Regions from separate parts of the Streptomyces sp. NPDC005393 genome, predicted to be linked through region 1. Evidence: riboswitches for the same ligand, from Rfam matches in the RefSeq annotation. Region 1 holds a riboswitch; each other region holds the start of a gene.

What was found. A riboswitch is a leader RNA that binds a small molecule or an ion and turns the genes downstream of it on or off. The one in region 1 is predicted to bind cyclic di-AMP.
Positions count from the first base shown of each region.
Region 2: it holds a riboswitch for cyclic di-AMP, as region 1 does, so the genes downstream of both, ABZS71_RS07280 (M23 family metallopeptidase) here and ABZS71_RS09605 (NlpC/P60 family protein) in region 1, are expected to answer to the same signal.
Region 3: it holds a riboswitch for cyclic di-AMP, as region 1 does, so the genes downstream of both, ABZS71_RS05065 (transglycosylase family protein) here and ABZS71_RS09605 (NlpC/P60 family protein) in region 1, are expected to answer to the same signal.
Region 4: it holds a riboswitch for cyclic di-AMP, as region 1 does, so the genes downstream of both, ABZS71_RS04095 (M23 family metallopeptidase) here and ABZS71_RS09605 (NlpC/P60 family protein) in region 1, are expected to answer to the same signal.

Region 1 covers NZ_JBEXFG010000007.1:104,181-109,978, forward strand. Annotated here, with positions in the region: gene pcrA (DNA helicase PcrA) at 1-1,340, opposite strand, end outside; cyclic di-AMP (ydaO/yuaA leader) riboswitch at 1,806-1,968, shown strand; gene ABZS71_RS09605 (NlpC/P60 family protein) at 1,976-3,157, shown strand; gene ABZS71_RS09610 (L,D-transpeptidase) at 3,262-3,936, opposite strand; gene ABZS71_RS09615 (hypothetical protein) at 4,118-4,471, opposite strand; gene ABZS71_RS09620 (NlpC/P60 family protein) at 4,761-5,798, shown strand, end outside.
Region 2 covers NZ_JBEXFG010000005.1:10,287-16,084, reverse strand. Annotated here, with positions in the region: gene ABZS71_RS07295 (DUF6227 family protein) at 1-255, shown strand, start outside; gene ABZS71_RS07290 (PP2C family protein-serine/threonine phosphatase) at 600-1,916, shown strand; gene ABZS71_RS07285 (hypothetical protein) at 2,071-2,241, opposite strand; cyclic di-AMP (ydaO/yuaA leader) riboswitch at 2,234-2,370, shown strand; gene ABZS71_RS07280 (M23 family metallopeptidase) at 2,382-3,563, shown strand; gene ABZS71_RS07275 (aldo/keto reductase) at 3,671-4,615, shown strand; gene ABZS71_RS07270 (hypothetical protein) at 4,861-5,166, opposite strand; gene ABZS71_RS07265 (DUF397 domain-containing protein) at 5,262-5,486, opposite strand; gene ABZS71_RS07260 (helix-turn-helix transcriptional regulator) at 5,486-5,798, opposite strand, start outside.
Region 3 covers NZ_JBEXFG010000003.1:121,217-127,014, forward strand. Annotated here, with positions in the region: gene ABZS71_RS05040 (carbohydrate ABC transporter permease) at 1-599, shown strand, start outside; gene ABZS71_RS05045 (DUF72 domain-containing protein) at 606-1,364, opposite strand; gene ABZS71_RS05050 (hypothetical protein) at 1,361-1,600, opposite strand; partial or broken gene ABZS71_RS05055 (phosphoribosyltransferase family protein) at 1,753-2,379, shown strand; gene ABZS71_RS05060 (DUF1876 domain-containing protein) at 2,433-2,702, shown strand; gene ABZS71_RS05065 (transglycosylase family protein) at 2,774-4,039, opposite strand; cyclic di-AMP (ydaO/yuaA leader) riboswitch at 4,045-4,221, opposite strand; gene ABZS71_RS05070 (DUF4232 domain-containing protein) at 4,509-5,240, shown strand; gene ABZS71_RS05075 (hypothetical protein) at 5,401-5,574, shown strand; gene ABZS71_RS05080 (HEXXH motif domain-containing protein) at 5,646-5,798, shown strand, end outside.
Region 4 covers NZ_JBEXFG010000002.1:368,978-374,775, reverse strand. Annotated here, with positions in the region: gene ABZS71_RS04105 (pitrilysin family protein) at 1-744, shown strand, start outside; gene ABZS71_RS04100 (pitrilysin family protein) at 765-2,147, shown strand; cyclic di-AMP (ydaO/yuaA leader) riboswitch at 2,366-2,529, shown strand; gene ABZS71_RS04095 (M23 family metallopeptidase) at 2,544-3,338, shown strand; gene ABZS71_RS04090 (GntR family transcriptional regulator) at 3,578-4,342, shown strand; gene ABZS71_RS04085 (HPr family phosphocarrier protein) at 4,504-4,785, opposite strand; gene ABZS71_RS04080 (GNAT family N-acetyltransferase) at 4,983-5,798, shown strand, end outside.

The DNA.
Region 1 (5,798 bases):
TTGTACGGCAGCCCGACCCGGATGAAGACTTCCTCGAAGACACGGGACTGGGCGTTGGTCCGGTAGAAGACGGCGACGTCTCCCGCCTTGGCGTCGCCCGCGTCCGTCAGCCGGTCGATCTCATCGGCGACGAACTGCGCCTCGTCGTGCTCGGTGTCAGCCACATAGCCGGTGATGGTGGCTCCGGCGCCCGCCTCGGTCCACAGGTTCTTCGGGCGGCGGTTCTCATTGCGCTCGATGACGGCGTTGGCCGCGCTCAGGATCGTCTGGGTCGAGCGGTAGTTCTGCTCCAGCAGGATCGTCCGCGCGGCCGGGTAGTCCTCCTCGAACTGGAGGATGTTACGGATCGTGGCGCCCCGGAAGGCGTAGATCGACTGGTCGGCGTCGCCCACGACGCACAGCTCGCCGGCCTCCTCACCGGTGCCCACCAGCTCGCGCACCAGGGTGTACTGCGCGTGGTTGGTGTCCTGGTACTCGTCGACGAGGACATGGCGGAAGCGGCGGCGGTAGTGCTCGGCGACGTCCGGGAACGCCTGGAGCAGATTGACCGTCGTCATGATGATGTCGTCGAAGTCGAGGGCGTTTGCCTCGCGCAGCCTCGACTGGTACATGGCGTACGCCTCGGCGAGGGTCTTCTCAAAACCGTCCGCCGCCTGCCCGGCGAAGGTCTCCTCGTCGATCAGCTCGTTCTTCAGGTTGGAGACCTTGGCACTGAAGGACTTCGGCGGGAACCGCTTGGGGTCGAGATCCAGATCCCGGCAGACGAGCGCCATCAGCCGCTTCGAGTCGGCGGCATCGTAGATCGAGAACGAGGACGTGAAGCCGAGCTTCTTCGACTCGCGGCGCAGGATGCGGACGCACGCGCTGTGGAAGGTCGACACCCACATGGCGTTGGCCCGGGGGCCGACCAGCTGCTCGACCCGCTCCTTCATCTCCCCCGCCGCCTTGTTCGTGAAGGTGATGGCGAGGATCTGCCCGGGGTGCACACCGCGCGCGCCCAGCAGATAGGCGATGCGGTGGGTGAGCACGCGGGTCTTGCCGGAACCGGCGCCCGCGACGATCAGCAGCGGCGCACCGGTGTGCTCCACGGCGGCCCGCTGCTGCTCGTTCATCCCCTCGAGCAGGGCGGACGGGTCCACGGCGGGGCGCGCCGCGCCGTCCCGGTAGTACGCCTCTCTGGGCACGGGCGCGTCGAAGCCGGTGCCGAAGAGGTGGTGCGGCACGCCCTCACCACCTGCGGGGCCGTGGTCCGCGGGACCCTCACGGTCCTCGGGCGGCGGGGGCTCCTCGTCCGAGTGCCCGAGGTCCGCCAGGAAGCTGTCATCAAAGAGGCTGCTCATCGCTCACCGAGTCTAAGCCGCCCCACCGACACCGTACGCGCGGATATCACGAACCGAGCGGCCCCGGCGGCGGATGCCCCGCCGCCGCCCCCGCCCCCGGCGCGGCCGGGGCCGGCCGACCGAGGCCGACGGAGAGGGCCCCGAGCCCCCAAGGCCCCCGGCGGCCCCCGCCTCCAGCGGCGCGGGGCCCGGCGCCGACCGCAGCCGACGCAGCGGGCTCAGCCGGTGCAAGTCGAGGGCCGGTGGAGAGGGCCGCGGCCTCGCCGCCGGGGCGCAGGGCCCGGCGCCGGCCGGGGGCGGGGCGGGCCCCGGGGCGGCCCTGGCGCCCAGTCGCCGGGTCGTTTCGGGCAATACGACCACCAGCCTTCACAAGAGCACCACGAGTTGGTTACCGTCCTCCGTCAGGCAGCCCGTACACCCGTCGGCGACCGCGTCGACACGGGCAGCCTCCGCCGAGTCCGGCCCCGTCGTGAGACGCGGCAGCCGGAGCCGGGGACCCACAACGCAACACCGGGGTGAATCGGCCCGCGCGACGGCACCATGCGTGTCAGTCGTACGAGCCGTAGGGCAACCTTCCGAACCGCCCGAACCCGACAGCTAACCCGGTAGGCGGTCCACGGAAGGAGTCGCCACCCTTGGCGTCGCACCGCAAGCCGCGGACCCGGATATCGGCCTCGCTCACCGGTCAGGGCCGCCGTACCGCTGTCGGGGTCACCACCGCCGCCCTGGCCTCCGTCACGCTCCTCTCCCAGACGGCGAACGCCGTGCCCGGCGATCACAAGCCGGCCGCCACCCAGTCGATCGAGAAGGTCAAAGAGAAGGTCGACACCCTCTACCACCAGGCGGAAACCGCCACTCAGCGCTACAACGCCGCCAAGGAGCGCGCCGACCAGCAGCGCGTCAAGGTCGACCGGCTGCTGGACAAGGTCGCCCAGCGCACCGAGAAGCTGAACGAGGCGCGGCGCACGCTCGGCAACTACGCCGCCGCCCAGTACCGCGACGGCGGCATGGCCACCAGCGCCGCGGCCCTGCTGTTCTCCAACGATCCGCAGGACATGTTCGACCAGTCCCATCTGATGGACCGGATGAGCGGCAAGCAGAAGAAGGCCGTCGACGACTTCGAGGCGCAGCGGACGAAGGCCGCCAAGGAGCGCGGTAAGGCCACCGAGAGCCTCGCCTCGCTGACCTCGTCGCAGAAGGAACTGAGGACCCAGAAGAAGTCCGTCCAGGACAAGCTGACCGAGGCCCGCCGGCTGCTGGCGAATCTGACCGCCAAGGAGAAGGCGCGGCTGGCGGCGATCGAGAAGAAGAAGGAAGCGGAGGCCCGCCGTAAGGCCGCCGTGCTGGCGGAGAAGCAGCGGAAGGCGGCGGCCGAGCGCAAGCAGCAGGAGCAGAACGACAGCTCCGGCTCCGGCTCCGGCTCGACGACCCCCTCCACGCCGTCGGCCCCCTCCGCCCCCTCGAACAGCACCAAGGCGGCCCAGGCGATCGCCTTCGCGAAGTCGCAGCTCGGCAAGCCGTACGTCTGGGGCGCGACCGGCCCCAACTCCTACGACTGCTCAGGGCTGACCCAGGCCGCCTGGAAGGCCGCCGGGGTGTCGCTGCCGCGCACGACCTGGGACCAGGTGAAGGCCGGTACGCGCGTCTCGACGTCCGACCTCCAGCCGGGCGACCTGGTCTTCTTCTATGACGACATCAGCCATGTCGGGCTCTATACAGGCGACGGGATGATGATCCACGCGCCCAAGCCGGGTGATGTGGTGAAGGAGGCTCCGATCACCGAGATGCCGATCTACGGAAGCGTACGGCCGGCGTAGTGCGCGGTGCGGCTGCCCGGGCGCCGGGCAGCCGCACCATCGGATCAGGTCGGATCAGGTCGGATCAGGTCGGATCGGATCGGCTCAGCTCGGATCGGATCGGCTCAGGTGCCGGGCTTGCGCCCGTAGACGTACACATCGTCGCCGTTCTTCAGCAGGCTCCAGTACTTCTTCGCGTCGGCCGAGCGCATGTTGACGCAGCCGTGGGAGCCGGGCGGGGACCATACGCTCCCCGCGATCGAGTGGAACGCCTCGCCGCCGTCGAAGAACTGGCTGTACGGCATGGCGACGTCATAGAGCGTCGACCAGTGGTCGATGTCCCGCCAGTAGATCTTCTTCAGCCCGGTGCGGGTCTCGTACCGGTCGCGCCCGGTGCGCACCGGCACCGGCCCGTACACCAGCCGGGAGCCGTCCTGGACCCAGCTCAGCTGCCGGGTGAGATCGACGCAGGCGATACGGCCCTTGTTCGTCGGGCACTTTCTCGCCGCGTTCGGATCGTGTAGCGCCGCCTTCTGGGTGTTGATGAGGCTCATGACGCCCCAGGTGACGGGGCCCGCGTAGCCGATGGTCGGGCTGATGCCGTGGTTGATCTGGAACTTCTGGATCGCCAGGCAGTCCGCTCGTGACTGCCGCCCGTCGACCGGGCGGCCGAGGAACTTCTCGGCCTGCTTCTGGTACGGGCCGGTGCTGGTCGTGCACGACGACGCGGCCGATGTCGGCTGTGCGGCCGTCGCGGCCTGTGCCGGACTGGCGGCGGCCATCGCGAGCGGCACCACCATGCCCATCAGCCCCAGCGCGGCCCCCGCCCGGCGCCCCCGACGGCTCTTGATTGCCCCCACTACCCCCATTGCCACTCCCTCCGAACTGTCTTGGTCTTCTTGAAGACAGCTCGCGAGTGCAAAGGGTTGCACGTGGTATCAGTCCGTTATCTGCCGCTATCTGTCGCTCAGAGGCGGACGATCAGGTCCACAGCACCGCGATGAAGATGTTCGCCGTCGTGAGGGCGCCCACCGCGCCGAAGACCTCCGGCTCCACCTTCTCCTCGTCCCGCTTCACATAGACCAGGCCCAGAATCACAATCAGCAGCGCCAGCTTCACTCCGATCTTGAGCGTGTTGAGGCTGTTGTCCTCGGCCTGGTTGAGGCCGACCAGCGCCACCCCGGTCACCAGCATGGTCAGCGCCCCGTGCAGCATCGCCGGGACCATCCGGGCCTCGCCCGACCGCATCGCCTTCATCTGCGTGAGGAAGCCCCCGAGCAGCGCGGCGATGCCGACGATGTGCAGACCGACGAACACATGAATCAGTACGTCCATGGCTCGGAGATTAGCCCCGCGCATATCACCGCCCCGCACTCGGGTTGGCCCCGATCACCGCTTCGGTCAGAGCCACCCCCCGCTCCTCACCGCCCCGCACACCGCACGATCAGCCACGGCCACCACAGCGACGAAATCTGTCCACTCCCGTTCATCGCACCGCACCGCCCCCACCGCGCGCCCTAACTTCCTCCTCCAGGTGGCAGTCCGCTTCCCGTCAACCGAGGGTCCCCGCCTCATGGGCGGACTGCCGCCTGTCCGCTCCCCCGAGGAAAGGTGAATCGCCGCAGTGGCGTCGCACAGCCCGCATCCGAAGCCCAAGCAGCGTTCGCTCGCCGGCACCACCGCCCGCACGGCCGCACTCCTCGCCCTCACGGGCGCCGCCTCCGCCACCCTCCTGGGCGGCACCGGGTACGCCGAGAACCGTCCCACCCCCGCTCAGGTGAAGGCCAAGGTCGACCGCTACCAGCGGGAGGCCGAGGAGGCCACCGAGAAGTACAACGGCGCGAAGACCACGGCCGACAAGGCCCGTGAGGCGTACGACGACTTACGCGACGAGGCCGCCCGCCGCACCGCCCGCCTCAACGCCGCCCGCAACGCGCTTGGCGCCTTCGCCACCGCCCAGTACCGCTCCGGGACCGTCGCCCCCACCCTCCAGCTCGCCCTGTCCTCCTCCCCCGACCAGTACCTCCGACGCGCCTCGCTCGCCGACCGCGCGGGCGACCGTCAGGCCGCCACGATCGCGAGCATCGGCCGCCAGAAGGGGAAGTTGCGCACCCTGCGCGGCGAGGCGGCCGACCGCCTCCACCAGATGCGCGCCTCCCAGGCGGCGGCCGCCCGCCACAAGAAGGCCATCCAGAAGAAGCTCGCCGCCGCCGACCGCCTCCTCGACCGCCTGACCCGCGAGCAGCGGCAGCGCCTGGAAGCCAGGGAAACCCGCCCCGAACGCCCGGCGGCCCGCACCACCACCCATCACCCCGCCCCCGCCACCACCCGCGCGGCCCGCGCCGTCTCCTTCGCCTACACGGCCCTCGGCAAGCCCTACGTCTGGGGCGCCACCGGTCCGCACGGCTACGACTGCTCCGGCCTCACCCAGGCCGCCTGGCGCGCCGCCGGCGTCTCCCTCCCCCGCACCACCTACACCCAGATCAACGCGGGCCACCGCATCTCCCGCGCCGAGCTGGCCCCCGGCGACCTGGTCTTCTTCTACTCCGGCATCAGCCACGTCGGCCTCTACATCGGCAACGGCCGCATGATCCACGCCCCCCACCCCGGCGCCCCTGTCCGCATGGCCTCCATCACCGACATGCCCTTCGCGGGCGCGGCC
Region 2 (5,798 bases), on a different contig from region 1:
CTGCTGGCGACCGCGTTCGCCCATGACATCGCCCTCGCGCCCAAGCCGCGCCGCCGCTCCGGCGGCCCCGACGCGACCTGGTGCCGCTTCTACGAGCACGCCTTCCTGCTCGCCGGCGGTGACGAGATCGTGCTGTGGGAGCTGGAGCACAATCTGACCCGCGACGGGCGGCTGGTGTGCGAGGTCTACCTCGACGAGGTCTCGGCGGAGCTGGCGGCCGACCGCCACGCCCGCGCGCTCGGCGTCGACCTCTGATCCCGTCCGCGTGCCGGACGCGCCCACGCGGACGCGCCCGTCCGCTGGACGCACCGACCCGCTGACGTACTCGCGCCCACGTACTCGCGCCCACGTACTCGCGCTGACGTACTCGCGCTGACGTACTCGCGCTGACGTACTCGCGCTGACGTACTCGCGCTGACGTACTCGCGCTGACGCCCCCGCGCCGACGCCCCCGCGCCGACGCCCCCGCGCCGACGCACCCACATGGCCGACACCGATTCGCCTGGCGGCCCGTCAGCCGGAAGCCTGGGGACGGCGGTGGACGCGACGGCCGGGCGCTCGGTGCGCGGACCAGGGATCAGGGAAAGCGAGACAAGCCGGTGCGGGTGCGAGGGATCAGGGCTCGTACGGGCGCCCGTGCGGAGCGGCGTACGGCCTGGGCCCGGCTGGCCGACACCCGTAGCCGGCCCCGCGCCCGGCTCCATATGCTCGTCGACACCAGCGCGCCCAGCGGAGGGACCGCCGGGCCCGGCGCGGCGGAGGAGGCGCCCAAGGGCCCGTCAGGCCATCGGCTGGCCCAGCTGATTCCCGGCCTGCTCCTCCTGGGCGGGATCCTCTTCGACCTGGCCGCCCCGCCCGGCTACACAGCTTCCCCCTTCTTCGCCGCCGCCCCGCTGGTCGCCGCCGCGCTCTCCCCGCTGCGGCCGACCGCCGTCACGGGGGTCCTCGCCGTCGCCGCCGCGTGTCTGCTGGCCGAGCTGCACGGCGTACCCGACCCGACCCAGGCGGCGACCGAGATCATCACGGTGGCGACCGTCACCCTGCTGGCGTTCGTCATCAACCGCGTCGTACGCCGCAGCGACCGGCGGCTCGCCTCGGCGCGCGGGGTCGCGGAGGCGGCCCAGCGCGCCGTACTGCCCGTGCCGCCCGCCCGCCTCGCCGGTCTGGATATCGCGGCGCGCTATGTGGCGGCGGAGAAGTTCGCCGCGATCGGCGGTGACCTGTACGCGGTCCAGGACACCCCGCACGGCATCCGGCTGGTCGTCGGGGACGTACGCGGCAAGGGGCTGCAGGCCGTGGAGATCGTCGCGATCCTCATCGGCGCCTTCCGGGAGGCGGCGGAGCAGGAGGCGACGTTGGAGGGGCTGGCGGGCCGGCTGGAGCGGGCGTTGCAGCGCGAGGGCGCACGCCGGGCCGATCTGGAGGTCTCCGAGGGGTTCACGACGGCCGTACTGGCGGAGATCCCGCGCGGCGAGTCGACCCTGCGCGTGATCACCCGCGGCCATCCGGCGCCACTGCTGCTGCGGGGGGACGGCAAGGTGCGCGCTCTGGAGCCGGAGGCGTCCGCGCTGCCGCTGGGGATGGGGGAACTGGGCGGCTGGCCCGACCGGGTGACGGAGCTGCGGTTCGCGGAGGGCGAGACGCTGCTGCTGTTCACGGACGGGGTGACGGAGGCCCGCGACCGGCAGGGCAAGTTCTACGACCCGAAGGAGCGGCTGCGCGGCCATACCTTCTCGGGGCCGGGGGAGCTGCTGGACGTGCTGGTGGCCGATGTCGAGCGGCATACGGGCGGCGGGACCTCGGACGACATGGCGCTGCTGGCGGTCCGCCGCGCGCCGGGGCGGACGAAGCGGACGAACGGGAACGGGAACGGGAACGGGAACGGGCGGGCGCACGAGGGCGACCACCGTCCGTAGTCGACTGGGATCGCTCCGCATAACAATTGATGCACGATCAGCGGATCAAGGTTTTTGCCAACCCTTTCCCGGGGTGTCGACTCGCCCCTATATGCCCCCTCTTGGTTCCTAAGTTCACGCCAAAGCTGCGCGGATTCTTCATAAGAGCTTGGAATCACATGGCGCCAGCTATTAACGTTCGATAACGCAGCGCGGTCGTCACAACCGTCGCCAGGGCGGCACCGTGCGCCGTCGCCGAATCCCATACGCACTGCGGCAGCACCAGCAGCACCAGCAGCACCAGCAGCACCAGCAGCACCAGCAGCACCAGCACCAGCAGCGGCACAGCACCACAGCAGCACCAAGGGAACCGGGGAACCACCACCTTGGGGTGAATCGGGTCGAACCTGACCCGTAGGAGACCTTCCTGCTCCGAACCCGTCAGCTAACCCGGTAGGCGAGTGGGAAGGAAAGGAGTGCGCCCCAGTGGCGTCCAACAGGTCTGCCCTAAACGAGGCTCCGTACCGCTCCTCCGGAGGCGGTCTCGGGACCGCCACCGCCTACGGCCCCGGCTTTGACGCCGGCGCCGGGATGGGCGCTGGGGACGGCCGCTTCGTCGCCGAGGGGATCGCCGGCCGGAACGCCGATGGGGGCGCGTCCGACGGCTCGGATCCCGGGTTCGACACCGAGCCCTGGGAGGAGTGGAACCCCACCGAGGACTCCATCGCTCCCCTGCGCGGCCGACACCGCGTCGGCAAGCAGCGGGGCGGGACCATGGCGCGCAGCAGCGCCGTCCTCGGAGTCGGCGTCATCGCGGCGGTCGGCGCCGGCGGTATGGCGAGCGCCAAGGACCGTCCGGCGGCACCCATCTCCATGCCGGATCTCGCGCACGTCGCCGACCAGGTCCAGGACCGGCTCCCGGCCGCCAAGGATCTGCCCGGCATCGGCTCATGGGTCTCGGACGACGACGGCTCCTCGACGCCCGGCACAGCCCCCCTCTCCCAGGTCGGACTGACCGCCGAGGACGAGAAGAGCGGCACCACCGACGCCGGCGAGGCGCTGCGCGCCCGCATCCTGCAGCAGGCCGAGAACCAGCAGAACGCCGCCGACGAGGACCAGCGCGTCGCCGCGGCCAAGGCCGCCGCCAACAAGGCCGCCGACGCCGCGGCGCAGCGCAAGGCCGAGGCCGCCGCGGCGAAGAAGGCCGCCGAGCAGAAGGCGAAGGAGGTCGCCGCGAAGAAGGCCGAGGCCGAGCGCCGTGCCAAAGTCGCCGCCGCCTACACCCTCCCCGTCGCCTCGTACACCCTGACCGCCGGCTTCGGCCAGGCCGGCGACCTGTGGTCCGCCGACCACACCGGCCAGGACTTCGCCGCCCCGACCGGCACCCCGGTCAAGGCGGTGCACGGTGGCACCATCACGCAGGCGGGCTGGGCCGGTTCGTACGGCTACCGCATCGTGCTCACCCTCGACGACGGCACCGAGCTCTGGTTCTGCCACCTGTCGTCCATGGTCGTCACCTCGGGCAAGGTGACGACGGGCGAGGTCATCGGCCGCGTCGGCGCCACCGGCAATGTGACCGGCCCGCACCTCCACCTCGAGGTCCGGCCCGGCGGCGGCTCGCCGATCGACCCGATGCCCTGGCTGCGCGACCACGGGCAGAACCCCTGATACTCCGGCGGCCCTGGCGCTCTCTCCCCCCTTGACGCCAGGGCCGCCGGTTCCGTATCGGCGCCGGTTCCGGAACAACATCGTTGGCGCGGACGTTGACACCATGCATGGCTGACAACAAGCAGAAGATCGGTGATCTGCCCGTCTTCCCGCTCTCCCTCGGCGGCAATGTCTTCGGCTGGACGGCCGACGAAGCCGAGTCCTTCAAGGTGCTCGACGCCTACGCGGCGGCGGGCGGCAACTTCATCGACACCGCCGACGTCTACTCGGCGTGGGCCCCCGGCAATCAGGGCGGCGAGTCCGAGACCATCCTGGGCAACTGGTTCGCCTCCCGCGGCAACCGCGCCGATATCGTCCTCGCCACCAAGGTGGGCGGCGGCTCCCCGGAGCGCCGCGGTCTGATCTCCTCCGCCATCAGGTCGGGCGTCGAGGAATCCCTGCAGCGGCTCCGCACCGACTACATCGACCTCTACTACACCCACTACGACGATCCGTCGGTGCCGGTGGAGGAGATCGCCACCACCCTGGACGAGCTGGTCCGGGAGGGCAAGGTGCGCGAGATCGCCGCCTCCAACATCAGCGCCGAGCGCCTCGAATCCCTCCTGGACTTCTCCACCAAGGAAAACCTCGCCCGCTACGTCGCCCTCCAGCCCCACTACAACCTGGTCTCGCGCGACACCTTCGAGGGCGAGACGGCCGACGTCGTCACCCGTCACGGCCTGGCGACGCTCCCGTACTACTCCCTCGCGTCCGGCTTCCTCACCGGCAAATACCGCCCGGGCACCACGGTCGACAGCCCCCGCTCGACGGGCGCCGCCCAGCACCTCGAATCCGAGCGCGGCCAAAAGGTCCTCGCCGCCCTCGACGACGTCGCCGCCAACCACGGCGCCGAACCCGCCACGGTCGCCCTCGCCTGGCTCCTGGCCCAGCCCACGGTGGCCGCCCCCATCGCCAGCGCCCGCTCGGTCTCCCAACTCCCCGCCCTCCTGGCGGCCCCCGACCTCAAGCTCACCCAGCCGGAACTGGACCTCCTGACCTCAGCCTCGGACTGACGCTCCCGCCGCCGGCGGGCGCTCCGCCGGCCCCGGCCCCGGCGGGGCCGGGGCCAAGCCCACCCGCGGCGGCGCTACGTACCGCCGCTCGCCGATCGGCGGGCCATCACCCGCGCCCGCCCTTGATCAGCCCCTCGCCGATGGCCTCGCGGTGGGCTTCAGACGGCGACGCACCTGGCGTCGGCGCGTCACCGCCTCAGACCCACCGGCTCCGCAGGCCACACCCGTACGGCACCGGGACAGCCCTAGCTTTCCCGCCGATCGGCGAGAGCCCACGATGCGAGGGCGACCCCGCCGGCGACGGCGAAGACGGACGGCCAGGCCCCGATCTTCCTCGCGAGCGGATGCGACCCGGCGAAGGCGGCCACATACAGCGCACTCAACCCGGCCGCGGTCCCATTCCCCGCCTTCTCCCGCCACCCCCGCGCGGCCACTGCCCCAGCCGCCGCCAAGGCGACCCCACCCAAGGGCCGCTTCTTGGTCCACCGAGCCACCCCATACCCACCAACCAACCCACCCGCGGCCACCACGCCCGCCGGAACTCCAGCCATGTCCGTACCTCCACTCCAAGGGTCTCCTCCACCCGACCCTACGCACGAGGCACCCCCAACGGCCCCGACTCCCCAACAGCGCGCCGCGAGCGGGGTCAGCCCATCTGTTCCCGCCGCACGGCCACGACGAAGTCCCGCCACGCACCCTGCGAGAACCCGAGCACGGGCCCGCCCGGATCCTTCGAATCCCGCACGGCGGTGGTTAGAGAGGAGAGAAAGGCGATTTCGACGCACTCGAGTCCCTGACCACCGCTGTAGGTGGACGTGAACCACGAGGCGGATGCGAGCTCGGCTATGGATGGGTTGCCGTTCGTGGCCATCACAGTTCCTTGCGTACGTTGTCGATCAGCTTGATTGACGCGCCTGGAGCGAGAGCCTGACTGCTGAGGTAGGTGAACGCCTTTCGATACTCCTCCACCTCGTCGGCTTTCTCCAGATAGAGGGAGACCGTCAGGTTCTCCAAGTAGACGACGTCGAGGGAGGGATCCGTACCGACGAGGATGAGGAAGTTACCCATCGCAGACGCGAGGGGGCCGCTGTCAATCGGGAGGATGCGCAGATCGATGGTGGGCAGATCGGCGCAGTCCATGAGGTGCTCCAACTGTTCCCGGCGAATCTCCGGGCTGCCGATC
Region 3 (5,798 bases), on a different contig from region 1:
CGGTTGTGGTCGCCGCCACCACCGTCCTGGCCATCCTGGCCGCCTATGCCTTCGGCGTGATGCGCTTCCCCGGCTCCACGGTGCTGTTCTACCTCTTCGTGATCGGACTGACCCTGCCCCAGGAGGCCCTGGTTGTCCCGCTCTACTTCGATCTGCGGTACGCCGGACTCACCGACACCTACTGGGCGTTGATCCTCCCGCAGACCGCGCAGTCCCTCGCCTTCGGCGTCTTCTGGATGCGTACGTACTTCCGGGGCAGCGCACGGGCGATGATCGAGGCGGCCCGCCTCGACGGCGCGAACACCTGGACCACGCTGTGGCGCGTCCTGGTCCCGATGGGCCGCCCGGCGATCTCCACCATGGTCGTCATCACCTTCATGTGGACCTGGAACGAGTTCCTGATGGCCCTGGTCATGGTCAGCGACGAGGCCCACCGCACGGTCCCCCTCGGCCTCGCCTTCTTCCAGGGCCGGCACAGCTCGGACGCGGCCTTGCTCGCGGCGGCGTCGGTGCTGATCGCGCTGCCGGTGGTGGTCGTCTATGTGGCCCTCCAGCGCCGGTTCATCGAGGGCATGCTGGGCGGAGCGGTGAAGGAGTGAGATTCCCTAGAGGGACGGTGTGCGGCTGACCGGGCGGCCGAGGCGGGAGATGGAGCGGGCGAGGGCGACCGCGTCGTGGACGGCCGCCCCGCCCGTGTCGTTGTTGAAGTACGCGTAGACATCGGCGTCGGCCGGCCAGGTGTCATCGACGCGGCGGGCCCAGGTGGCGAGCGCCTGTCGGCCGTAGCGCGGCGCGGGCTGGGCGCGGCCGCCGTGGAAGCGGAGGTAGCCCCACTCGGCGGTCCGCCACAGCGGCGTGACCGGGCGGGAGTCCCGGTCCGCCCAGCAGAGCGCGGCGGCGCGGCGCTCCAGCACCGCGCGGATCTCATCGGTCCACCACGAGGCGTGGCGCGGTTCGACGGCCACCCGGGTCTCGGAGGGGAAGCAGCGCAGACAGGCGTCCAGCAGCTCGCCGTCGGCCCGCAGGGTCGGCGGCAGCTGCAGGAGTACGGGGCCCAGCCGGTCGCCGAGGCCCTCTGCGTGGGACATCAGCCGCGCCACCGGCTCGCTCGGGTCGCGGAGCCGCTTGATATGGGTGAGATAGCGGCTGGCCTTGAGCGCCATCACGAAGTCGTCGGGGGTGCGCTTGCGCCAGGCGGCGAACTGATCGCGGTCGGGCAGCCGGTAGAAGGCGTTGTTGCTCTCGACGGTGGCGAAGGCACGGGCGTATTCCTCCAGCCACAGCCGCTGCGGGCAGCCGGCCGGGTAGAGGTCGCCACGCCAGTCCTTGTACTGCCACCCCGACGTGCCGACCAGGACGGTCATGCTTCGCCCGGATGCCAGGGCGGCCACTGCCCCGGCCGGTCGGCCCAGTGGACCTGTGCCGGGTCGTCCAGGTCGATACCGGGGAAGGCCTGCCGGACGCGCGGTTCGAACTCCTCCCGCTCGAGCGGCTCACAGCCGAGGCCCCGCAGCCGCACCCGTCGGTACCGGCTGTCGGATTCGAATGATTCGACGAAGACGGGGTATCCGGATGCGCCCGGGCTGGTGGCGTGCTCCATACCTCCAGGGTGCCGCAGCCGTCCGCATCCGCGCGTCGGGAGCGCCGGCCGGGGCCCGCCTGATTGCGGACGGGGACATTCTCGGATTGATTCGGATGGGTCCGTAGGGGACCCGATGGATTCGGCAGAGAGCCTTGTGCCGGGGGTGAGCGATGATCTTCACCGACCGTGTGGACGCCGGGCGGCGCCTCGCCGGGCGGCTGCGGCCCCTGGGCGAGGAGAAACCCGTGGTGCTCGGGCTGCCACGGGGCGGGGTGCCGGTGGCCTTTGAGGTGGCCCGGGCGCTGGAGGCGCCGCTGGATGTGATCATCGTCCGTAAGCTCGGTGTCCCCTTCCACCGGGAGCTGGGCTTCGGCGCCATCGGGGAGGGCGGTGTCCGTGTCGTCCACGAGGCGATCATCCGGATGAGCCGGGCCGACGCGGAGGACCTCGCGGAGGTGGAACGGACCGAGCAGGTGGAGCTGGACCGCCAGGCGCGGCGGTTCCGCCGGGGCCGGTCGCGGATCGCGGTCGAGGGCCGCACGGTGATCGTCGTGGACGACGGGATCGCGACCGGCGCTACGGCACGCGCCGCCTGCCGGGTCGCGCGGGCCCAGGGGGCGGCCCGGGTGGTTCTGGCCGTCCCGGTGGCGCCGCCGGACGCGGCCGCGTCGCTGCGCGAGGACGCGGACGAGGTGGTGTGCCTGTCCAGGCCCACGGACTTCTCGGCGGTGGGGGAGTGGTACGAGGACTTCTCCCAGACGGGAGACGCCGAGGTGGTGGAGTTGCTGTCCCGGTCGACTGGAGAGACGGGAGAGGCGCATCCTGGAAGGTAACGCAGGAGGTGATCGCGATGGAGACGATCGTGGGATGCGACATACAGATGGAATTCCGTGAGATCGGTCCGCTGACCGAGGCGGTCGTTCGGCTCAGGATGCATGACGGCACGGAAATGCTGGCCCAGGGCCGCGCGAACCGGAATCCGGACGACCCGGCACAGCCGAGAGTCGGTGAGGAGATCGCGGCAGCGAGGGCGCTGACCAATCTGGCCCACCGGCTGATCGGCAAGGCGGGTGGCGACATCGAGGAAGTCACCCACGCCAAGGCACATCTGGCGATGTAGGAAGAGGGAGCGTCTGCCGCGGTGGCCCCACCGCGGCAAACGCTGCTGCGCGGACGCCGGTCAGCCGCCGCTCAGATGTGGACGCCCTTCGACCGGAGGTAGGCGAGCGGATTGACATCCGAGCCGTAGTCGGGGTCGGTGCGCACCTCGAAGTGCACATGCGGACCGGTGCTGTTGCCGGTCGAACCGGACCGGCCTATCTGCCGGCCGCCGGCGACCGTCTGGCCCACCTGGACGGACAGCGACGACATATGGGCGTACTGGGTGTACATGCCGTCGGAGTGCCGGAGCACCACCTGATAGCCGTATGCCCCGCCCCAGCCCGCCGCGACCACCTCCGCCGGGCCCACGGCCCGCACCTGGGTGCCGACGGGGACGGGGAAGTCGGTGCCGGTGTGATGACCGCTCGACCAGCTGCTGCCGGATACGCCGTACGGGGTGCCCACCAGGGTGCTGCCGACCGGGGTGGTGAAGGACGAGGACGAGGACGAGCGGGTGGCGGTGTCCGTCTGCCGCTTCGGCGGCGTGCTCGTGTGCGCCTGCTCCCGGTCACCGCGCTGCTGGGGGCGCTGGGTGAGGGTGGTGCGGGGCGCGTCGGCGTGGGTGTCGAGGGCGAGCCGCTGACCGGGCAGGATCAGATTCGGATCGCTGCCGATGACCCGGCGGTTGGTCTCGTAGAGCCCCTCCCAGCCGCCCGCGACGTTCTGCGCGTCGGCGATCCTGGAGAGCGTGTCACCGCGGGCGACGGTGTATGAGGGGGACTGCGGAAGAGCCTTCGCCGTGGCCTTGGGGGTGGCCTTCGGCGCCGCCTCGGTGGTGGCTCTCGGGGCGGCCTTGGGGGCCGCCTCGGTGGCGGCCTTCGGGGTCTGTGTGCCGGATCCCTGGCCGCCGGATCCCTGGCCGCCGGATCCCGGGGTGCCGGATCCCGGGGTGCCCGGGGAGGTGTCCGGGGCGGGGCCGCCGCGCGTCAGGCCGGCCTTCACCGAGCAGATGGGCCAGGCGGTTGGCCCCTGGCTCGCGAGCACCTTCTCCGCGACCGCGATCTGCTGAGCCTTGGAGGCCAGGTCGGCCCGTGCGGCGTGAGCGGTGCCGCCGTACGCCTGCCAGGTGCTCTGGGTGAACTGGAGCCCACCGTAGAAGCCGTTCCCGGTGTTGATGCTCCAGTTGTTGGCGGACTCGCACTCCGCGACGTTGTCCCAGGTGCCGACGGAGGCCGCGTTCGCCTGGCCGACGCCGATGAGCGGCAGGGCGACCCCGGCGCCGCCCGCGGTGACCGCGAGCGAGGCGCGGGAGACGCGACGAGGCCGGGGCCGGCGGTGACGTCCGCGTGCAGCCATTGAGCTCTTCCTCTCCTACGCCTGCGAGGTGAGCTGTCGGGTTCGGGCTGGAGTTGCCCGGCCACCCGCACACGGTGCTTTCCACCGCGGCGTGCGTCTTCACCCCAAGCCGTGCCGCGCGGATCGCGGTACGGCGCCTACCTGGTTCCCCCGCTCCCGCCGTGACAGGTCGTCGTCACACCCCCTCGGCCGACGGCGGGACTCGGCGCTCCGGCGAAGGAGACCCGTGCAGCGAAAGCGACGGGTGCCGAACAGTAATCACATCGATTTGGTCACGACAAGACATCGAGACTGTTTGCGGTGAACAATCCGGAATGGGAAGTGGCTCAATAATGTGATCAATGTACCGGGAGACATAAGGCCGTCGACGCGGGGAAGGGAGACCCGAAGGGGGAATGGACGGGAGGCATCGGGGCACTCGCCCTCGCGGCCGGTGACCCGGCAGATGGCTGACCTCGGGAGGTCGCTCATGGTGCAACGGAACGGCACGACGACTCCACGGTCCCGGCCGCCTCGGCCACTGGCCTTATGCGCGCTGCTCGTCGGCGCGCTGGCCACGGCCACGGCCTGCGGCAGCGACACCGGGGACGGGGCGTCCTCGCCTCCCGCCTCATCCGTCGCGGCCGCCTCGTCCGCCGCGACCACCTCCTCCGACACGGCCACATCGTCCGTAAGCACCACTCCGCGGAGCGAACGGCCCGTGTCGCACAGCGCGAAGCCCCCCACGGCCTCGGCGCACACCTCCCCCTCGCATGCCTCCTCGTCGGCGCCCGCCGCCGCCTCCGGCGCGCGCCGGATCTGCTCCAAGGAGCAGTTGACGCTGACGGTCGGGCGGATGGATGTGGGCGCCGGGAATGTGTATCTGCCCCTGGTCCTCACCAACAAGGGCACCTCGACCTGCACCCTCACCGGGTTCCCCGGCGTCTCGCTGCTCGACTCCGCCGGCTCCGCGATCGGCGACCCCGCCACCCGGCGCGGCCCCACGCACTCGACGGTCTCCCTGCCGCCGGGCGGCAGCGCCTCCACGAGCCTGCATACGCTCAACGAGGGCATGACCGACACCCCGTGCCGGCGCACCCCCGCCGAGATCCGCGCCTATCCGCCGGATTCCTTCGGGGCGATGAAGGCGCCGGCGCGGTCCTTCCGGGTGTGCGGAGGCGTCTTCGAGGTCGAGGCGGTCCAATCCGGAACGGGCACCTGACACCGGCATCCAAGGCGCCCTCTCCCTCGCGCTGAAGTGTCCGAAAATCTTGACAAGGCAGGCGCTGACTGGCCGTGTTCACCCTTTCGCAATCAATAGGGGTAGGTCACCATGGGGATGCCTCACATGAGCCGGTGTGTAGCGTCCGGAGGGGGACGGTGTGATGGAGCGAGTCGCGGCCGAGGTCGAGACGGAACTGCTGGACCTTTCGGGAGCGACGCTTGAGGAACTGGACGGCAATCAGGAGTTCGCCCTCGCGATCCAGCGCTTACTCAACCTCGTACAGTCCCCGCCGACGCGCGCGACCTCGGCCGATACCAAATCGGGCTGTTGAGGGATTCCCGGCATGGCGGCGGTGCGGCATTCACGTCCCGTCCGCAGCCGCCAAGCACCCCCCTCTCCCCGGTGGTCCCCCATCACCGGCTGTCCGCGGCCTGCTTCGACCAACTGGCGCACGGCACCGGGGACGCGGCGGCGGTCGCCGAGCTCAGGGCGGGCCAGCGCAGCCGACTCATGCTGCTGTTACGCGCGTTGACCGAGATCGCCTCGGCCCATCCG
Region 4 (5,798 bases), on a different contig from region 1:
TCGGTCGTCGGCGACATCGACCCTGAGCAGACGCTCGCCTGGGTCGAGAAGTACTTCGGCTCCATCCCGTCCCACGACGGCAAGCGGCCGCCCCGCGAGGGCACGCTCCCGGATGTGATCGGCGGGCAGCTGCGCGAGGTCGTGGAGGAGGAGGTCCCGGCCCGCGCCCTGATGGCCGCCTACCGGCTGCCGCACGACGGCACCCGTGAGGCCGACGCCGCCGACCTGGCGCTGACCGTCCTCGGCGGCGGGGAGTCCTCCCGGCTGCACAACCGCCTGGTGCGCCGCGACCGCACCGCCGTGGCCGCCGGATTCGGGCTGCTGCGGCTGGCGGGCGCGCCCTCGCTCGGCTGGCTGGACGTGAAGACCTCCGGCGGCGTCGAGGTGCCCGCCATCGAGTCCGCCGTCGACGAGGAGCTGGCCCGCTTCACCGAGGAGGGGCCGACCCCGCAGGAGATGGAGCGCGCCCAGGCCCAGATCGAGCGCGAATGGCTGGACCGGCTGTCCACGGTCGGCGGCCGGGCCGATGAGCTGTGCCGGTTCGCCGTGCTGTTCGGCGACCCCCAGCTGGCGCTGACCGCCGTGGAGCGGGTGCTCGACATCACCCCCGAGGAGGTGCGGGCCGTGGCCGCGGCGCGGCTGCGCCCCGACAACCGCGCCGTGCTGGTCTACGAGCCCGTGCAGGGCGCGGACGCCGCCGCCGAAGCCGACGACACCGACGCAGAAGGGGAGGCGGCCCAGTGAGCGACGCCGTCACCGCGACCATGACGTTCCACCCGCAGCCGCAGGGCGGTGCCCCGAAGCCGTGGGCCTTCCCGGCCCCCGAGCGCGGTGAGCTGGCCAACGGCCTCACCGTGCTGCGCTGCCACCGCCCCGGCCAGCAGGTCGTCGCCGTCGAGATCAATCTGGACGCCCCGCTCGACGCCGAGCCGGCCGGGCTCGACGGCGTCGCCACGATCATGGCGCGCGCCCTGTCCGAGGGCACCGACAAGCACGACGCCGAGGAGTTCGCCGCCGAGCTCGAGCGCTGCGGCGCCACCCTGGACGCACACGCCGACCACCCCGGCGTCCGCGTCTCGCTGGAGGTCCCGGTCTCCCGGCTGCCCAAGGCGCTCGGCCTGCTCGCCGACGCCCTGCGCGCCCCCGCCTTCCCCGACAGCGAGGTCGAGCGGGTGGTGCGCAACCGGCTGGACGAGATCCCGCACGAGCTGGCCAACCCCGCCCGCCGCGCCTCGATGGCCCTGGCCAAGGAGCTGTTCCCGGCCGAGTCGCGGATGTCCCGGCCGCGCCAGGGCACCCAGGAGACCATCGAGGGCATCGACGCCGCGGCCGTACGGGCCTTCTACGAGGCGCATGTCCGGCCCTCCACGGCGACCGCCGTCGTGGTCGGCGACCTCAGCGGCGTGGACCTCGAGAAGGCGCTCGCCGACACCCTCGGCACCTGGAAGGGCGGCGCTGCCGCGCCGCGCCCCGTCCCCCCGATCATCGCCGACGACACCGGCCGTGTGGTGATCGTCGACCGGCCGGGCGCGGTGCAGACGCAGCTGCTCATCGGGCGGATCGGCGCCGACCGCCACGACCGGATCTGGCCCGCGCAGGTGCTGGGCACGTACTGCCTGGGCGGCACCCTCACCTCCCGGCTCGACCGCGTGCTGCGCGAGGAGAAGGGCTACACCTACGGCGTGCGCGCCTTCGGCCAGGTGCTGCGCTCGTCGCCCCCGTCGCCCGCCGGCGGGTCCACGGGCGCCGCGATGCTGGCGATCAGCGGCTCGGTGGCCACCGAGGTCACCGGGCCCGCGCTGGAGGACCTCTGGAAGGTGCTGCGCACGCTGCAGGAGGAGGGTCTGACGGATGCCGAGCGCGATGTCGCCGTGCAGAACCTCGTCGGTGTCGCCCCGCTGAAGTACGAGACGGCGGCGGCCGTCGCGGGCACCCTCGCCGATCAGGTCGAGCAGCACCTTCCGGACGACTTCCAGGCGCAGTTGTACGCCCGCCTCGCGGAGGCCGGGACGGTGGAGGCGACCGCGGCGGTGGTGAGCGCCTTCCCCGCGGACCGGCTGGTCACGGTGCTGGTCGGGGACGCCTCGGTGATCGCGGAGCCGGTCAAGGCGCTGGGCATCGGCGAGGTGCGCGTCATCTCGGGCTGATTCGCCCGGAGTCGGCACGGCGGGCCGACGAGCCATCAGCGGAAGGACCCTGGCGTCGCATGAGACGCCAGGGTCCTCTCGTATGCCCGTTTTATAGAGAGATCGCTTGTTTGGTTTGTGGCGAGAGCAACAAAAACCCGGATCTGTTTGGTGATCGAAAGATGCCCCGTTTAGCGTCAGTCCGGCTGTTCGCCAGTTGCACGCCGCACCCGCGGCACGGACAGCCATCGCCGAGTCCCCGTACGGCGCGAGCCAGGGGAGCCGGGGACCCACATGTCCCCAGGGGTGAATCGTGCGCCTTCCCCGGCCGGGGGAGGGGCTCGTAGGAGACCTTCCTGCTCCGAACCCGTCAGCTAACCCGGTAGGCGAGAAGGAAGGAAAGGAGTGCGCCAGCCTATGGCGTCCACCAGTGCCGCCGGGAAGCACCGCCGTCCCCGCAGGGCCACCGTCCGCACCGGCGCGAACTTCGTGGGCATCACCACGGTCGCTTCGGGTGTCGTCGCCGGGATCGCCGGACCGGCCTTCGCGGCATCCGATGAGGCCCCCGCTCCCCAGGACACCGGTCTGCGCCAGGCGATCGTGATCGGCGACGGGCTCGCCGGCCACATCGAGGAGCAGGCGCAGGCCCAGGAGAACGCCGCCGCTCAGGCGGCGGCCAAGGCGCGGGCGGAAGCGGTCGCGCGCCAGGAGGCCGCCAGAAAGGCGGAGGCGGCGGCGAAGAAGGCCAAGGCGGAGCGCGAGGTCAAGGTGCGCGCCGCGCGGGAGGCCGAGCGCAAGCGTCTCAACACCTTCGTGTCGCCGGTCACGGGCTCCTACGTCTCCACCGGCTACCAGGCGTCCAGCGGGCTGTGGTCCTCCGGCAGCCACACCGGGATCGACTTCCACGCCGCGTCCGGTACCTCGGTGCACGCTGTCGGCTCCGGCGAGGTCGTCGAGGCGGGCTGGGGCGGCAGTTACGGCAACAACGTCGTCATCAAGATGAACGACGGCACCTACACCCAGTACGGCCACCTCTCGTCGATCGGCGTCTCGGTCGGCCAGAAGGTCACCCCCGGCCAGCAGATCGGCCTGTCGGGCGCCACCGGCAACGTCACCGGCCCGCATCTGCACTTCGAGGCCCGCACCAGCCCGGACTACGGCTCGGACATGGACCCCGTGGCGTACCTGCGCTCGCACGGCGTCAACGTCTGACCGTCGCCAGGACTCATCGCGAGCACTCACCGCGAAGACGTGACGCGAAGGCCCCGTCCGGCTCTTGGGTTCCAGGGACGGGGCCTTCCGCATGTCCACTGCACGGTGACCAAAAAATATCCATGAAATCCCTCCCGCCATCGGAAATTCCGGCCGCTTGGAATAGAGTCGTCAAACGCGTGCCAATCAGGTGCGTTTCGCGGGCATTAAGGCGGAGGTTCGACAATGCGGGTCCGTAAGTGAGCGGGGATACGACCGCGATCCAGGGCGGCCGGCGGATTTCGGCACACGCGGTGTGCACCGCGATCCGCGACGACATCGTCTCCGGAACCTTCGCGCCCGGCAGCCGGCTCACCGAGGAACTTCTCGCCCGGCGCTACGGCGTTTCGCGGGTGCCCGTCCGCGAGGCGCTGCGCACCCTGGAGTCCGAGGGCTTTGTGACGACCCGGCGCCACGCGGGCGCGTGCGTCGCGCAGCCCTCCGAGCGCGACGCGGCCGATCTGCTCGACATCCGCGCGCTGCTGGAGCCGCTGGGCGCCGCCCGCGCCGCCCAGCGGCGCACCGAGGCGCATCTGAAGGTGTTGCGCGGCCTGGTCCGGCTCGGCCAGGAGCGGGCCCAGCGCGGCCAGTTCAGTGAGGCGCGGTCGCTGGGCGACTGGTTCCACGAGACGCTCGCCCAGGCGTCCGGCAGCCCGAGCCTGGCCGGGCTCCTCGTCCAGCTGCGGCGCAAGACCGCGTGGGTGTACGCGGTCGATCCGGCCCGGCAGATCGTGCCGCCCCCGGCGCCGGGCGGTGCGGGGCGCCCCGATCCGAGGGTGCGGGCCGTCGAGTCCTGGGCGGAGCACGGCGCGCTGGTGGACGCTGTCGCGCGCGGTGACGCGGACCGGGCGCGGGCGCTCGCCACGGCGCATACCGAGCGCGCGCTGTCGGAATTCCGGTTGCGCCGCCCTGTTCCGGTGAGAACTTCGAAACATTCCGTAAACACGGCAAGCGGCCGGAATTAACAGCGGTCCCGTATACAGCTGAGGGGGGGAATTCTCGGCGCGCTATCGCGGCTCGGTCTTCGTCGCCGAGTCCGGCCGGAATGAGAAAAACAACAAATGGGGCCGCGGTGACCTGAATGGTCACCGCGGCCCCGTCCCTCCGAATGCGGATTCGGAGGGAATCAGACGGTCTCCGGAAGCTCCTCCAGGCCCTCCGCCACCAGCTTCGCCAGACGGTCGAGCGCGACCTCGGCGTCCTCGGCGTCGGACGCGAGAACGACCTCCTCGCCGCCCTGAGCGCCCAGGCTGAGCACGGCCAGCATGGAAGCGGCGTTGACCGGGGTGCCGTCAGCCTTGGCGATCGTGATGGGGACGCCGGCGGCGGTGGCCGCCCGGACGAAGATCGACGCAGGGCGGGCGTGCAGGCCCTCGGCCCAGCCGATGTTGATGCGGCGCTCAGCCATGGTGTTGCCCTTCAGGTGTGGCGGGTTGCTGTTGTCTAGACCAAAATCATACGGTGTCCGTATGCATCCGGGCCATGCCCGAGTGAGTCCGGGCATGCCCGGACCGGCCCGATACGGACCTTCCCCCGACACCCGCGCTCAACGCAAGGGTGTCCATCATTCGGACCCCCCTGTACCAGGCCCGTACCCTGGGCCGCATGCGGATCCCGTCGGACCACCACGCCTACCCGACCCACTGGGAAGCCGACGTGGTGCTCCGGGACGGCGGCACCGCCCAGATCCGCCCCATCACCCCCGACGACGCGCAGCGGCTGGTCAGCTTCTACGAGCACGTCTCGGACGAGTCGAAGTACTACCGCTTCTTCGCGCCCTACCCCCGCCTCTCCGACCGCGATGTGCACCGCTTCACGCACCACGACTACGTCGACCGGGTCGGCCTGGCGGCCATCGTCGGGGATGAGTTCATCGCCACCGTCCGCTACGACCGCATCGACGGCAACGGCCGGTCGGCCACGGCACCCGCCGACGAGGCCGAGGTCGCCTTTCTCGTCCAGGACGACCATCAGGGCCGCGGTGTCGCCTCCGCCCTCCTCGAACACATCGCCGCCGTCGCCCGCGAGCGCGCCATTCGCCGCTTCGCCGCCGAGGTGCTGCCCGCCAACGCCAAGATGATCAAGGTGTTCACGGATGCGGGCTACACCCAGAAGCGCAGCTTCGAGGACGGGGTCGTCCACCTCGAATTCGACCTCGAACCCACCGACCGCTCGCTGGCCGTCATGCGCGCCCGCGAGCAGCGGGCCGAGGCCCGCTCCGTCCAGCGGCTGCTCGCCCCCGGCTCCGTCGCCGTCATCGGCGCCGGCCGCGCCCCCGGCGGCGTCGGCCGCACCGTGCTGCGCAACGTCCTGGACGGCGGCTTCAAGGGCCGTACGTACGCCGTCAATCGCGCCTTCCCCGAAGGCCGCACGCTGCTCGACCCCGAGGGCGTCCCGGCCCACCGCTCGCTGCGCACTGTC